DNA from 3 places in the Methylobacterium sp. XJLW genome. Region 3 is predicted to be linked to each of the others. Evidence: predicted binding sites of a transcription regulator. Region 3 holds the regulator's gene; each other region holds the start of a gene.
What was found. Region 3 encodes LexA, which represses DNA repair genes until DNA is damaged. Its sites were predicted from a motif close to TGTTCNNNNTGTGTTCNG; they were not measured.

Region 1 (4,115 bases), 1.7 Mb from region 3:
ACCTTCTGAACGATGCCCCGCGCCATGCGGGTCGCGATCACCGACCGGAGCAGCGTGCGGCTGACCCGCGTGAGCGTGACGACGCGCTGCCCCTCTCGCGCGTGCTCCACAGCGCTCAGGAGCGTGTCTGTACGCACGGCAAGCAGCATTACTCCCATACTCATCAATACTAATCCGATAATCGATCCTATTGAAAATCTGAAATATCGAGACAAAACGTAAGTCCTTCTCAATACAAACCTAGAAAACGACTTCATAGAGGACAAAAGATCTTTGCTGTCAACCTCGAATTCAAGACTCAATCGAAATATGTATTTTGGCAATTAAGATTAAACCTAGAGTCAACAAGCCGAGTATTCGCGCAATCGAAGTCCCGATTGACGCGACGAGTGCGGTACGTCGCCATTTCCAGCGGAATTGGAGATGGATGATCGATAAGCTGCTGCACCGACGGCGGATTCATCTGGCCCGGCAGGCGCTCCGCTCATACGATCCTGGCCAGCCGGGCTCGACGCCGCGCCGTCTCAGAACAGCGACAACTGTGCCCCCGGTCTGCGGAAGAACTCCCGGTTCAGCGCCATCCGCCCGAAGGCGAAGCCGAGTCGCGTGCCGGCGAGCCGGACCCGCTGGCCGATCATCGCCGCGTAGGCCCCCTCCCCGCGGAAGCGGTGGCCGAAGCGCGGGTCGTTCTCGCGCCCGCCCCGGGCTTCCCGCAGGAGCGCGAAGGCCCGCGCCCTGCGCTCCGGATAGTGCTCGGCGAACCAGTCGGCCACGAGGTCGGCGACTTCGCCGGGGAGGCGCAGCAGCGCGTGGCCGATGCGACTCGCCCCGTGCGCACGCGCCTCGGCCAGGATCGATTCGATCTCGTGATCGGTCAGGCCGGGAATGATCGGCGAGACGTTGACCATGACGGGCACCCCCGCCGCGCTCAGCGCGCGCATCGCCGCGAGCCGCTTGTCCGGCCGCGGCGCCCGCGGGTCGAGGCGGCGGGCGAGGTCCGGATCCAGCGTCGGCAACGAGATCGCCGCCAGCACGAGATTGTCCGCCGCCATCGCCGCCAGGATATCGAGGTCGCGCAGCACGAGGTCCGACTTGGTGGTGATGCTGACGGGATGTCGGGCGTCCCGCAGCACCTCCAGCACCGCGCGGGTGATCCGGTGCGCGCGCTCGACGGGCTGGTAGGGATCTGTGGCGGTGCCGAGGACGATCGTTTCGGGCCGGTAGCCCGGCGCGGCCATCTCGCGGGCCAGCAGCCTTGCGGCGTCCGGCTTGGTGAAGATCCGCGACTCGAAGTCGAGCCCCGGCGACAGGCCGAGCCAGGCATGGGTGGGGCGCGCGTAGCAGTAGATGCAGCCGTGCTCGCAGCCCCGATAAGGGTTGATCGACCGGTCGAAGGGGATGTCGGGCGAGCTGTTGCGGGCGATGATCCGCGTGGAGCGCTCCGGGGTGACCTGCGTGCGCAGGGGCGCCGGCGCGTCCGCCATCCCGGTCTCCTCGTGGAACGTCTCCCGCCGGGCCGGCTCGTGGCGGCCGGTGGGATTGGCCGTGGCACCACGCCCGCGCCGAGCATCCCGCGGCACACCGCTCGGGCCGAGTCGCTGGGCGGGCCGGCCCGAGACGTCATCGGGTATCGACACCATGGCGACTCGTGTCCTGCCCGATCCCGCTCGGAACATAGAGCGAACAACCGTCGGCCGAACGCCTCTTTTTCAGGCAGACACAGCTTTGTCGCCTGTCCGGACAGCGACACGGCCGCCCGACGGCGGCCGGGCGGTTTACGGCGGCGCAGAATCGTCTATGCGCGCGCTCATGCTCTCCGCCGTGACCTATCTGGCCGACCCGGCCGATCCGGACGCGATCGATCGCCTGGCCGACACGCTCAGCGTGCTGGTCTCCGGCGTGGCCGGCGGCCTCATCGGCGACGCGGTGATCGTTTCGGGCAGCGAGAGTGAAGCCGTGGCGGCCGTCGCGGAGGCCACGGGCGCGACGCTCGTGCTGCACCGGGGCGGCAATCCCTACGCCGCGGGCGCTGCCGCGGCCCGCCGGGACTGGATCCTGTGCCTTGAGGCCGGGGACGTTCCGGCCGAGGGCTGGATCCGCACCCTCGACCGCTTCGTCGGGACGGCGCGGCCGGAGACGGCCCTCGGCCGCCTGCACCGTACGGCCGCGGGCTGGCTCGAACGGCTCGTGGGCCGGTTGGAGAGCGTGATGGGCGCCCGGCAGGCCCGGGCCGGGGACGTCGTCCGGCGCGAGGCCCTGCGGAGCGGCGGCCCGTTCGCGGCGCGCCTCAAGGTCCGGCCCTTGATCGCCCGGATCGAACGCGCCTGACCGGCAGAATCTTGCGCCGGCCCTCGTTGTTGTCGGTCAGTCCGCCTCTACAACACTTGAAGCGCGGCAGAAATTTCGCCGACTCTACATCTGTGGAAGCGGGCTGACCCGGCTCGATCTGGAAGGATGGTGCAATGGAATCGTCGGGCCTGATGGGGCGCAAATCGGTCGACGACATCGTCGAGAGCGGCGAGGGCGAGCAGCAGCTCTCGAAGTCGCTCGGCGCCCTCTCGATCACCGCGATGGGCATCGGGGCGATCATCGGCGCCGGCATCTTCGTTCTCACCGGCACGGCGGCGGCCCAGTATGCCGGACCGGGGATCATGCTGTCCTTCGTGCTCGGCGGCATCGCCTGCGCCTTCGTCGGCCTGTGCTATTCCGAGATGGCCGCGCTGATCCCGGTGGCGGGGTCGAGCTACACCTACACCTACGCGACGCTGGGCGAGTTCTTCGCGTGGCTCATCGGCTGGGACCTGATCCTCGAATACGCCATGGGTGCCGCCACCGTAGCGGTGGGCTGGTCGGGCTACGTCATCAGCATCCTGAAGACCGTCGGGATCGTGATCCCGGCCCAGTTCGCGAACGCGCCCGGCACGCCGATCGACGGCGGCGGGACGGCTCTGTTCAACCTGCCGGCGGTGCTGATCGTGGCGCTGATCACGATTTTGCTGATGCGCGGGACCAAGGAATCGGCGCGCTTCAACAACATCATGGTCGCGGTGAAGCTCACCGTGGTGGTGGCCTTCATCGCACTGGGCTGGGGCCACGTCGACACCGCGAACTGGAGCCCGCTGATCCCCGACAACGACGGCACCTTCGGGCATTTCGGCGCCAGCGGCATCCTGCGCGGCGCCGGCGTGGTGTTCTTCGCCTTCATCGGCTTCGACGCGGTCTCCACCGCCGCCCAGGAGGCGCGCAAGCCCCAGAAGGACATGCCCATCGGCATCCTGGGCTCGCTGGCGGTCTGCACGATCCTGTACGTGCTCGTCGCCGCCGTGCTCACCGGCCTCGTCCCCTACAAGGAGCTGAACGTCCCCGACCCGATCGCCAAGGGCGTCGACGTGATCGGCATCGGCTGGTTCGCCCTCCTGATCAAGCTCGGGGCGCTGACCGGGCTCACGACGGTGATCCTCGTCCTGCTCTACGGCCAGAGCCGGATCTTCTTCACCATGGCCCAGGACGGCCTGCTGCCGAAGATGTTCTCCCACGTCCATCCGACCTATCAGACGCCGTATCGCAGCCAGGCGCTGATCGGGGCCGTGGTCGCCGTGGTGGCGGCCCTGGTGCCGATCCACATCCTCGGGGAGATGGTGAGCATCGGCACGCTCGCCGCCTTCATCCTCGTCTGCGGCTCGGTGCTCTACCTGCGGCGGACCGAGCGCCACATGAAGCGGCCGTTCCGGGCCCCCGCCGTGCCGGTCGTGCCGATCCTCGGCATCCTGTTCTGCCTGCTCCTGATGATCGGCCTGCCCCTCGACACGTGGCTGCGGCTGGTGATCTGGATGGCGATCGGCCTCGTCGTGTACTTCTTCTACGGCCGCAAGCACTCGGTCCTGCGCCGGAAGGAGGGGAACGCGGCGTAGGGCAGACGGACCGGCCCCTCACGATCCCCCATGACGATCCCGTCATTCCGGGCCGCCGCGGGCGGGCCCGGACTGAGGCTCATGCTCACACCGCGATGCTGGCCCCGCGCCGCAGGTGCTCGTCGAGACGCGGCATGATCTCCACGAAGTTGCAGGGCCGGTGCCGGTAGTCGAGCTGCTGGGCCAGGATCCCGTCCCAGGCGT
Region 2 (4,115 bases), 3.0 Mb from region 3:
GAGGCTTAACGCAGGGCTTCTGATCGAGTTCGGTTGGGGGCGGCGGCAGTTGCCGTGATGGCGGCCATCCTTGATGCGGCTCGCACCCGGGCTCCGGTCGGATGAACGCCCTCAGGCTCGACGTCGTGGTGCTGGCTGTCGCGACGCCGGTGCCGCCCTGCCACGCCGCTTGCCTCGCCCGGCAGGCTCCCTGGCTTTGGCTGCGCCGGAACTCGGCGTCTCCGCTCCACGCTGCGGCCGAGCGGCGTGCGCGTCGAGGAAGCGCCAGCATGCGTCGAAGTCGGTCTCAGCCTCCGGCGGACAGGTGATGCCACGCTGCTGGGCCAGATTGTGTGCGTACTTGAGCATTGCCGCGCTCGGAGTCCCGCGGTCGCGGGATTGATCGGCGTCGCCCTCCTGAGGTACGCGTGGCCCGGCGTGGGTGTCGAGAAAAGCCCGGCACACGCTGATGCTGCTCTTGCAGCCACGCGGCAGCTTCACGCCCTTTCTCTCAGCTAAGCTCGCCGCAAACGACACCATGGCCGGCGTCGGCGGCCGGTTGTCGGCCTGACCGGGCGGGATCAGGCTCGGATCGAGGCTGACGACCGGTGAGTTCGCGATCGCGGCGATCAGCTCATCCAGGCGCGTGCGCGTGCGCTGCCGGAAGGCGTTCGCGCGCTCGACGGCCTCGGCACGCGTGGCCGCACGACCGATCTCGGCCAGTTCCGCTTCGAACAGGGCGCGTCCGACCGGGTCGCCGTAGGTCGGAAACACGCGCCGCACCGCCGTCATGAAGGCCAGCCCGACCTCGGTCACCTCAATGGCCGGGTCCTTGCCGTTGGCCAGGGTGATGTAGCGGCTCTTCAGAAGCTTGGGCAGGATCGTGTCGCGGGTGGCGGCCGTGCCGAGGCCCTTGGGTTCGTTCGGATTGACTGGGTTCTCCAGGGCGCGCTTGACCGCCGGATCATCGACCTGGTCGATCAGCCGACCCATCACCACCGGCAACTCGCCTCGGGTGATCCGACGCGGCGGCTCGGTCATCGCGGTGGCGACATCCGCGCCCGCAGCCGATGCGCCCTCTCCGTCGTCCACGAGCGGCAGGCGCGCGGACGTGGCCTCCGCCTCGCGCTTGGCCTTGCCGGGCACGACGTCCGCTTCGAGTTCAGCCTCGCTGCCGTAGACCGCACGCCACCCAGGGGCACGGATGACGCTGCCCGACACGGCAAACCGCTTCGCGCCCAGCGGCGTCCCGACCTCGGCCGTGACGCTCGTGCGTGCGTCGATGCCGTCAGGCAGGTGGGCGGCGAGAAAGGCTTTCGCGACGAGCTCCCACAACCGGAACTGGTCGACCGAGAGGCGGCCACGCTCCGGCACCTTGCGCAGGGGCACGATGGCGTGGTGCTCGCCCGGGTCCTTGACGTAGTGCCCCTTCGCCCCGCGTCGGATCAGGGGCAGTTCGCCCGCCGGGACGACATCGCGCACATCGGTCAGCACGGTCGCGATGGCGGTGACGATCGCGGCGGCATCACCCGCCTGCCCCTCCGGCAGGTACTCGGACTCGGTGCGCGGGTAGCTGAAGTAGCCCTGATCGTACAGCTCCTGGGCGAGCCCGGCCGTGTGCTGCGGGTCCCAGCCGAACCGCTTGGCGCAGCGCCGTGCCAGCGTATCCTTCGAGAACAGCCGGGGCGGTGCACGGCGCACGTCCTTGTGTTCGACCGCCAGGGGACCTGACCACGTCGCGGCGGCCGTCCGGATCGTCTCGGCGGCCGCCGCGTCGAAGATCCGCTCTTTGGGTGCATGCCATAGGGTCAGCGCGGCACCGGATTGCGTGCCGAGGTGCAGGGCGACCTTGAAGAAGTCCCGCGGCACGAAGGAGCGAATGCGCTCCTCCAGATCGGCCAGGATGGCGAGGGTCGGCGTCTGCACGCCGCCGAAGCGCCAGGGTTCCCGGAACGCGGGCGGGCGCAGGCGCAGCGAGATGGCCCGCGTGCCGTTCAGGCCGAGGTGATAATCCTCGTACTGCCTGCACAGCGCTTCGAGGTAGGCGGCATAGTCGCGCTCGCCTGAGCCCGGCTCCTTGGCCAGGGCCGCGAAGGCGCGGCGTATCGAGACCTCGTCGAGCGCGCCGAGCTTGAGCCGGTCGACCCGGCCGCGCCAGCCGAGGTGCTCCAGCACCTCCCAGGCGATCATCGAGCCCTCGCGCCCGGGATCGGTCGCGATGATCACGCGCTCGACGCCGCTCAGCGCCTGCCGGATGGCGGCGATCTTCGGCTCGTGCGACTGGCCGGACCGGTTGGTGCCGCAGCTGACCGGGATCGTGGCGAGCTTGATGGGCAGCGCGTCGAAGCGCCAGGGCTTCCACTCGGGCCGGATGCTGCCCGGCTCCTCGGCCGACAGCAGGTGCCCCTCGGCGGCCACGCAGACGGTGTTCGGTGAGCGGAAGAAGCGCTGCAGCTGCCGCATCGCCGAGGGTTTCTCGAAGAAGAACAGCGTGCGGCCCGAACTAGGAGGAGACATGTCGTTGGCCGCTCAGGCGCTCACAAGCATGTTCGTATTTTGTTCTAAATCGACCAAACATGCAATCGCGGTGATCATGAGCAGACGGTTTCGACCCCTCCCAGGGTCGCTGCGGTATCACGGATCAAGGCGTAAGGACCTCAACCGGCTGGCTTCACCTCAGGCTGATTGAGAGGATCAGCCAAGCAGAAAGAGGCGGGCACGCGGCGAGGTTGGAAAACGCACGCGGAGCAGGTCGTGCTGAAGCTGCGCTATATCGAGTTGCAGATGGCCCACGGCAAGAGTTTGGCGCTGGCGTGCAACGGGGTGGAGATTTTCGAGTAGAGCTACTGCGGGATCGTTGGTCAGCACCGTGGCGCGCAACGCTACAGGCTGACCGCACTCAGGGCGACACCCTCGGTGATGATGTCCGCTTTCCGCGGTTGTCAATTCCGGAGGGGACGACTGGGATGGGCGCGAAGCAGAACGTCCGGTTATGCGCGCTATGGCGATCCATCGTGGCGGAATCTGGCCGGAAGCTGCTGGTCCGCTTTGGGGGCCGGGTCGTGGGTAAGCGGACGTTTGGCGCGGCTCAGCTGAATGCCTTAGATTGACCGATTGTGTTGAAAAACTCAGAGGCGACGCCTGCTAACTCGTTCTGAGGCTCACCACAGGGGAGGTTTTTCTCTTTTCGTCGCCTTGCACTCCGATATTGATCGAGATACGCGAGGTCACCGAATAATCTTTCTCCGGATGGAGCGGTGTGGTGCACTGCTTCGGTTGCATCCCGAGTTTTTCAACACAATCGAACCCTTGCGAACCTTCCGCTCTGCCTACCCGGATGTCTGCTCGGAGGGCAGAAACGGACCTGAAAGTGGCCGCCGCAACATCGGCATGTCCTGCCTCATCATCCGACGCGGTGGCCCAGAGCGAACGTCATCGTATCTGCCTCCGATAAAGTCGCCTCGGTTGCGACGACCCACGCTACCCGCCTCGGGGGGAAGCTCCGGCGCGAGGGGCTCGTTACCGACCGCGTCATGGTCTTCTTCCATACCTCAGAGCACGATCGCGACCGGCCGCAGCGCTCGGTCGCGATCGTGGTGAGTTTGCCCGAGGCCTCGAACGATACGCTGGTGCTACTGAAGGCATCGACGCACGGCGTGCGCAAGGTTTGAAGTGACAGCTACCGTTATTCCAATGCCGGGTGGTCACGTCCGACCTCGTGCCCCTGGCCGCGTCGCAACGCGCCTTACCCGGCTTCGGCCAGCTAGACCGGGAGCGCGGCGCTGATGGCGGCGCTCGATGCCTGCATCGGCCGGTTCGGTCGCGGGGCCCCGGTCCCGGCGGCTGCAGGGTTTCCCGAGAGGCGCGACTGGTCGACGAAGTTCGAGATGCGCTCGCCTCGTTACACCACGCGCCTTGCCGAGGTGCCCGTGATCGCGGCCGCCTGAGCGGGCGCGCCGTCGTACGACGAGCCGGCACATGCCGGGACGCGACGGGCATCGCCGTCTCGCCCGCTCGACGCTATCCTGCCTCCCGAGACATGCGGCAGTCCGCCTGCACGGGAGCGGCGGCCAGGGAGAGGGCTCATGCCGAACGGTTACTGGATCGCGCGCATCACCGTAACGGACCCGGCCAGG
Region 3 (4,115 bases):
CACCAGCAGGATCTGGAGGAGCAGGAGCGAATAGCCCCAGCGCGCCCCGCTCTGGGCCGCCGTGATGAGGCTTCCGACATCCGTATCGGCCAGCATCACCACGAGTCCGGGGCCTGCGGCCTTGAGGTAAGCGGACAGGCGAGGCAGGGAAGCGCTGGGCACGGCTCGGGAACAGTCCCGCGCACGGCCGGTTCCGGCGGGCGCCTGCGGCGTTTTCCCGGGGCAGGCGGGAGGGACATGTGATGGCGGAGAGCACGGATCGGGGCTCCGGCTGGAGCCTGCAGGCGACCGCCGTGCCCGACGGGGTGCGCCTGGAACTCGCCCTGGCCGACCTCGGCGGCGCGCCGGTCACCGCCGCGATCGTTCTCGACCGGGCGGAAGCCCGGGCCTTCGCCCGCGCCCTGCTCGCCGCCGCCGGCGACGCGGCGGAACGGACCTTCCCGAAGCCGGGCGCCTGACGGCGCGCCGCCGGTCGGTCAGCGGGCGAGACCGGGATTGCGGCCCGGCAGGCGGGGGACCACGGTGCCGCGCTTCTCGATCGGCGTGTCGCAGGCGTAGGCGAACTCGGTCTTCAGCGGATCGAACACGGTCTCGCCGGTGATCCGGCAATCCTCGCGCACGGTCTCGTCGAGATAGGCCCGGGCGGCGGTGCGGAAGCGCTTCACCCGGGTGGCGTTCGGCTCCGGATCGATCCGGGCCTCGCTCAGGTTGCAGCCGGTATATTCGCGCAGGGCGTTCGAGACGATCAGCATCCGGCGCATCTGCCGGTTGTCGTAGACCTCGTAGGGCTCCTTGCAGCCGATCGTCACCACCTGGGGGGTGAGCGCCACGTAGTTCCGCGAGATGTAGGAGAACCCGGTGGTGCAGCCGGCGAGGCCGAGGGCGGCGAGGCCGAGGGGCAGCAGAGCTGCGGGTCGTCGCATCCTCGTCATCCCAAGAGGGTCCCAGCCCGCGGCCCGGATCCGCCGCCTTCCCGGCGGGGCGCCGCGGTGCATTGAAACGGCTCCGCTTGCGCCGTCAATGCGTTTCTCGACCTTGCTCCCGCGAGCGCGGAGCGACGCGCCAAGCGTAGCGGTGCCGCCCTTGCGGAACACTTGCGGAACGTTTAACCTGTTCGTGATTTGTTTCAGAGACCGTCACGGGGCGGTCTGCCAAGCCGCGAGTCCCCCTTCGATGCTCACGCGCAAGCAGCTGGACCTCCTGCGTTTCATCCAGAGCCGGATGCAGGAATGCGGCGTCCCGCCGTCCTTCGACGAGATGAAGGACGCCCTCGACCTCAAGTCGAAATCCGGCATCCACCGGCTGATCACGGCCCTGGAGGAGCGCGGCTTCCTCCGGCGCCTGCCGAATCGGGCGCGCGCCATCGAGGTGATCCGCATTCCCGAGAGCCTGAGCCAGACGGTCCCATCTTCGGCCCCATCTTCGGCCCCGGCCGAGCCGCGCCGTTTCACCCCGAGCGTGGTCGAGGGCGGCAAGTCCAAGCAGCCGCCGGCCCCGGCCAGCACGCGGATGATCGATGACGCCGGTCGTGCCATTTCGATCCCGGTGATGGGCCGGATCGCCGCCGGTACGCCGGTCTCGGCGATCCAGAACCAAAGCCATGCCATCACCCTGTCGCCGGATTTCGTGGCCGGCGGCGAGCACTACGCCCTGGAGGTGCGCGGCGACTCGATGGTCGAGGCCGGCATCCTCGACGGCGACCTCGTGGTGATCCGCAAGCAGGACACGGCCAATACCGGCGACATCATCGTGGCGCTGATCGACGACGAGGAGGCGACGCTCAAGCGTCTGCGCCGCCGCGGCTCCTCGATCGCCCTGGAGGCCGCCAACCCGGCCTACGAGACGCGCGTCCTCGGGCCCGACCGGGTCCGGATCCAGGGCCGCCTCGTCAGCCTCGTCCGCCGCTACTGAAGCGGCTCGGCCGGCGCGTCGCCGGGGGCGAAGTCCCCGCCCGACGCATCGGTTTCCGGAGGCGTTGTCGCCCCGTCGTCAGAGGCGCGGGCCTCCGCGGAGGGCGCGGTGACCAATTGTGGCGGTCCCGGCCCGTGTCCCGAGCGTGGTCGCCAGGGCACGGCGCGGCCATCGGCCCGGGCGTGATGGGCGACGAAGCTCTCGCCATCGGACCTGAGGGCGACGGCGCCCTGGGCGGCCAGGACGCGCCGGTCGATCACCAGGGGGCCGGTGCAGGTCGGTGGGGCCACGAGGCCCGTGATCAGCACCGCGGCGCGGGCGCAATCCTCCGGGAAGGCCCGCCGGTCCCGGACCAGGGCGACCGCCCGTCCGTCCGGCAGGCGCGCGGTGCATCCGAGCCGATCACAGCGGCCGCTGCCCGATCGGACGATCAGTGCCCCGGCTCCCCGTCCGTCGCCGTCCGCCTTCAGCCATTGTTCGAGGACGAAGCCGGACGGGCTGCCGAGGGCCGCGAGCCGTCCGTCCGGCCCCCGCACCGCGGCCCCCGCACCCTGCCGATCGACATAGAGGTCGTAGCGGTCGGGTCGGGCCGCGACGACGAGTCCGAGCAGGATCGGCGGCACGGCGAGCCAGCGCAGGCGGGAGGCCGGTAACGTCGCGAGCAGCAGGCCCGCGGTCAGCAGGAACAGCGCCGCGGTGCCGAAGGCCGGTACGACCACGATGGCCCGCTCGAACCCGGCGATCCAATGGGAGACGGCGAGCATGCCCCCCACCGCCTGACCCATCAGCCACCAGATCGGGCGGTCGAGGGCGAAGGGATAGGCGAGGATCCCGATCACCGCGGAGGGCATCACCACGAGGGAGACGAGCGGCAGGGTCAGGGCGTTGCCGACGAGGCCGAAGGGCTGGATCGTCTGGAAATGGTAGGTGGCGAAGGGCGCGGTCGCGACCTGCGCCACCAGGGTCGTGGCCAGGGTCCCGGTGACCGCCGAGAGGCCGCTGCCGACGAGCCGACCGAGCCGGCCCGCCCCGGGGCGCACGAACAGCCGCCCGTCGATCAGCCGTGCGCAGGCGATCAGCCCGGCCACGGCGCCGAAGGACATCTGGAAGCTCGGGCCGAGCAGGCCCTCCGGCTCCCGGGCCAGGGCGATCAGCGCCGCGAGGGCGAGGTTGCGCATCGACAGGGCGGGCCGGTCCACCAGGATCGCGCCCAGCATGATCAGGGTCATGATCAGCGAGCGTTCGGCGGCGATGTCCCAGCCCGAAAAGGCGCAGTAGGCGGTGACGCCGACCATGGCGAAGCCGGCCGCGATCTTCTTGATCGGCCAGAGGAGCGCGCAATGGGGGACCAGCGCGAGGAGCGCCCGCACCAGCCAGAACACCACGCCGGCGGCCAGCACCATGTGGAGGCCCGAGATCGACACCCTGTTGGGAAGGTTGGCCGGCGGGTAAGCGACCGCTCCGTCGACATCCGCTGGGCGCCACCGCTTCAGCCAACCGGCCTTCAGGTTGTCCGGCAGTGCTCCTGCCAGCGTGGACGTTACGCCTTGGACGGCAGAGCTAAGTGGGTGTCGGAGTTCCGCCGCGGCCGTCGCCAGTCAAGTCACCCCTTGCATGGCCGCGAGGATTGCGTACCACCTAGGATTATGCCGCTTGCTCTGTTGCGGCGGAGGATTGGCATGTCCGAGTTCGACCAAGTCCCATTCGGTGCGGAGGAGTTCGCCGACAACCCCGAGCCGCGTTGCCCATGCCTACTCCTGCTGGACACGTCTCATTCGATGCGCGGCCGGCCCATCGCTGAGCTTAACAACGGTCTCGTGGCGTTCAAGGATGAGCTGGCCGCCGACACACTGGCGATGAAGCGGGTCGAGATCGCGGTGGTGACCTTCGGGCCCGTCTCGGTCCTGAGCGAATTCCAGACGCCGGACATGTTCACCCCGCCCAACCTGGAAACGACCGGCGACACGCCGATGGGCGCGGCCATCGAACGCGGCGTCGAGATGATCCGTCGGCGCAAGGACGCATACCGGGCCAACGGCATCTCCTACTATCGCCCCTGGGTGTTCCTGTTCACCGATGGCGGGCCGACCGACAGTTACTCCCGCGCCGCGCAACTCGTTCGCGAGGGCGAGGAGACGAAGGCCTTCTCGTTCTTCGCCGTTGGCTTGGAGGGGGCGAACATGGACGTCCTCGCGAGCATCTCC

Region 1: A3862_RS13365 (PA0069 family radical SAM protein) is a predicted target of LexA. The motif match lies at 1,669-1,686, and genes of this name have one in related genera.
Region 2: A3862_RS05225 (type IA DNA topoisomerase) is a predicted target of LexA. The motif match lies at 2,526-2,543, and genes of this name have one in related genera.

The regions. Positions count from the first base shown of each region.
Region 1 covers NZ_CP016429.1:2,876,635-2,880,749, reverse strand. Annotated here, with positions in the region: gene A3862_RS13370 (methyl-accepting chemotaxis protein) at 1-164, opposite strand, end outside; gene A3862_RS13365 (PA0069 family radical SAM protein) at 525-1,640, opposite strand; gene A3862_RS13360 (hypothetical protein) at 1,798-2,328, shown strand; gene A3862_RS13355 (amino acid permease) at 2,463-3,911, shown strand; gene moaB (molybdenum cofactor biosynthesis protein B) at 3,997-4,115, opposite strand, start outside.
Region 2 covers NZ_CP016429.1:1,123,857-1,127,971, reverse strand. Annotated here, with positions in the region: gene A3862_RS05225 (type IA DNA topoisomerase) at 112-2,496, opposite strand; partial or broken gene A3862_RS05215 (DUF4113 domain-containing protein) at 3,420-3,926, shown strand; gene A3862_RS05210 (DUF1330 domain-containing protein) at 4,065-4,115, shown strand, end outside.
Region 3 covers NZ_CP016429.1:4,607,821-4,611,935, reverse strand. Annotated here, with positions in the region: gene A3862_RS21350 (NRAMP family divalent metal transporter) at 1-162, opposite strand, end outside; gene A3862_RS21345 (hypothetical protein) at 243-458, shown strand; gene A3862_RS21340 (hypothetical protein) at 477-923, opposite strand; gene lexA (transcriptional repressor LexA) at 1,174-1,911, shown strand; partial or broken gene A3862_RS21330 (ComEC/Rec2 family competence protein) at 1,905-3,338, opposite strand; gene A3862_RS21325 (vWA domain-containing protein) at 3,591-4,115, shown strand, end outside.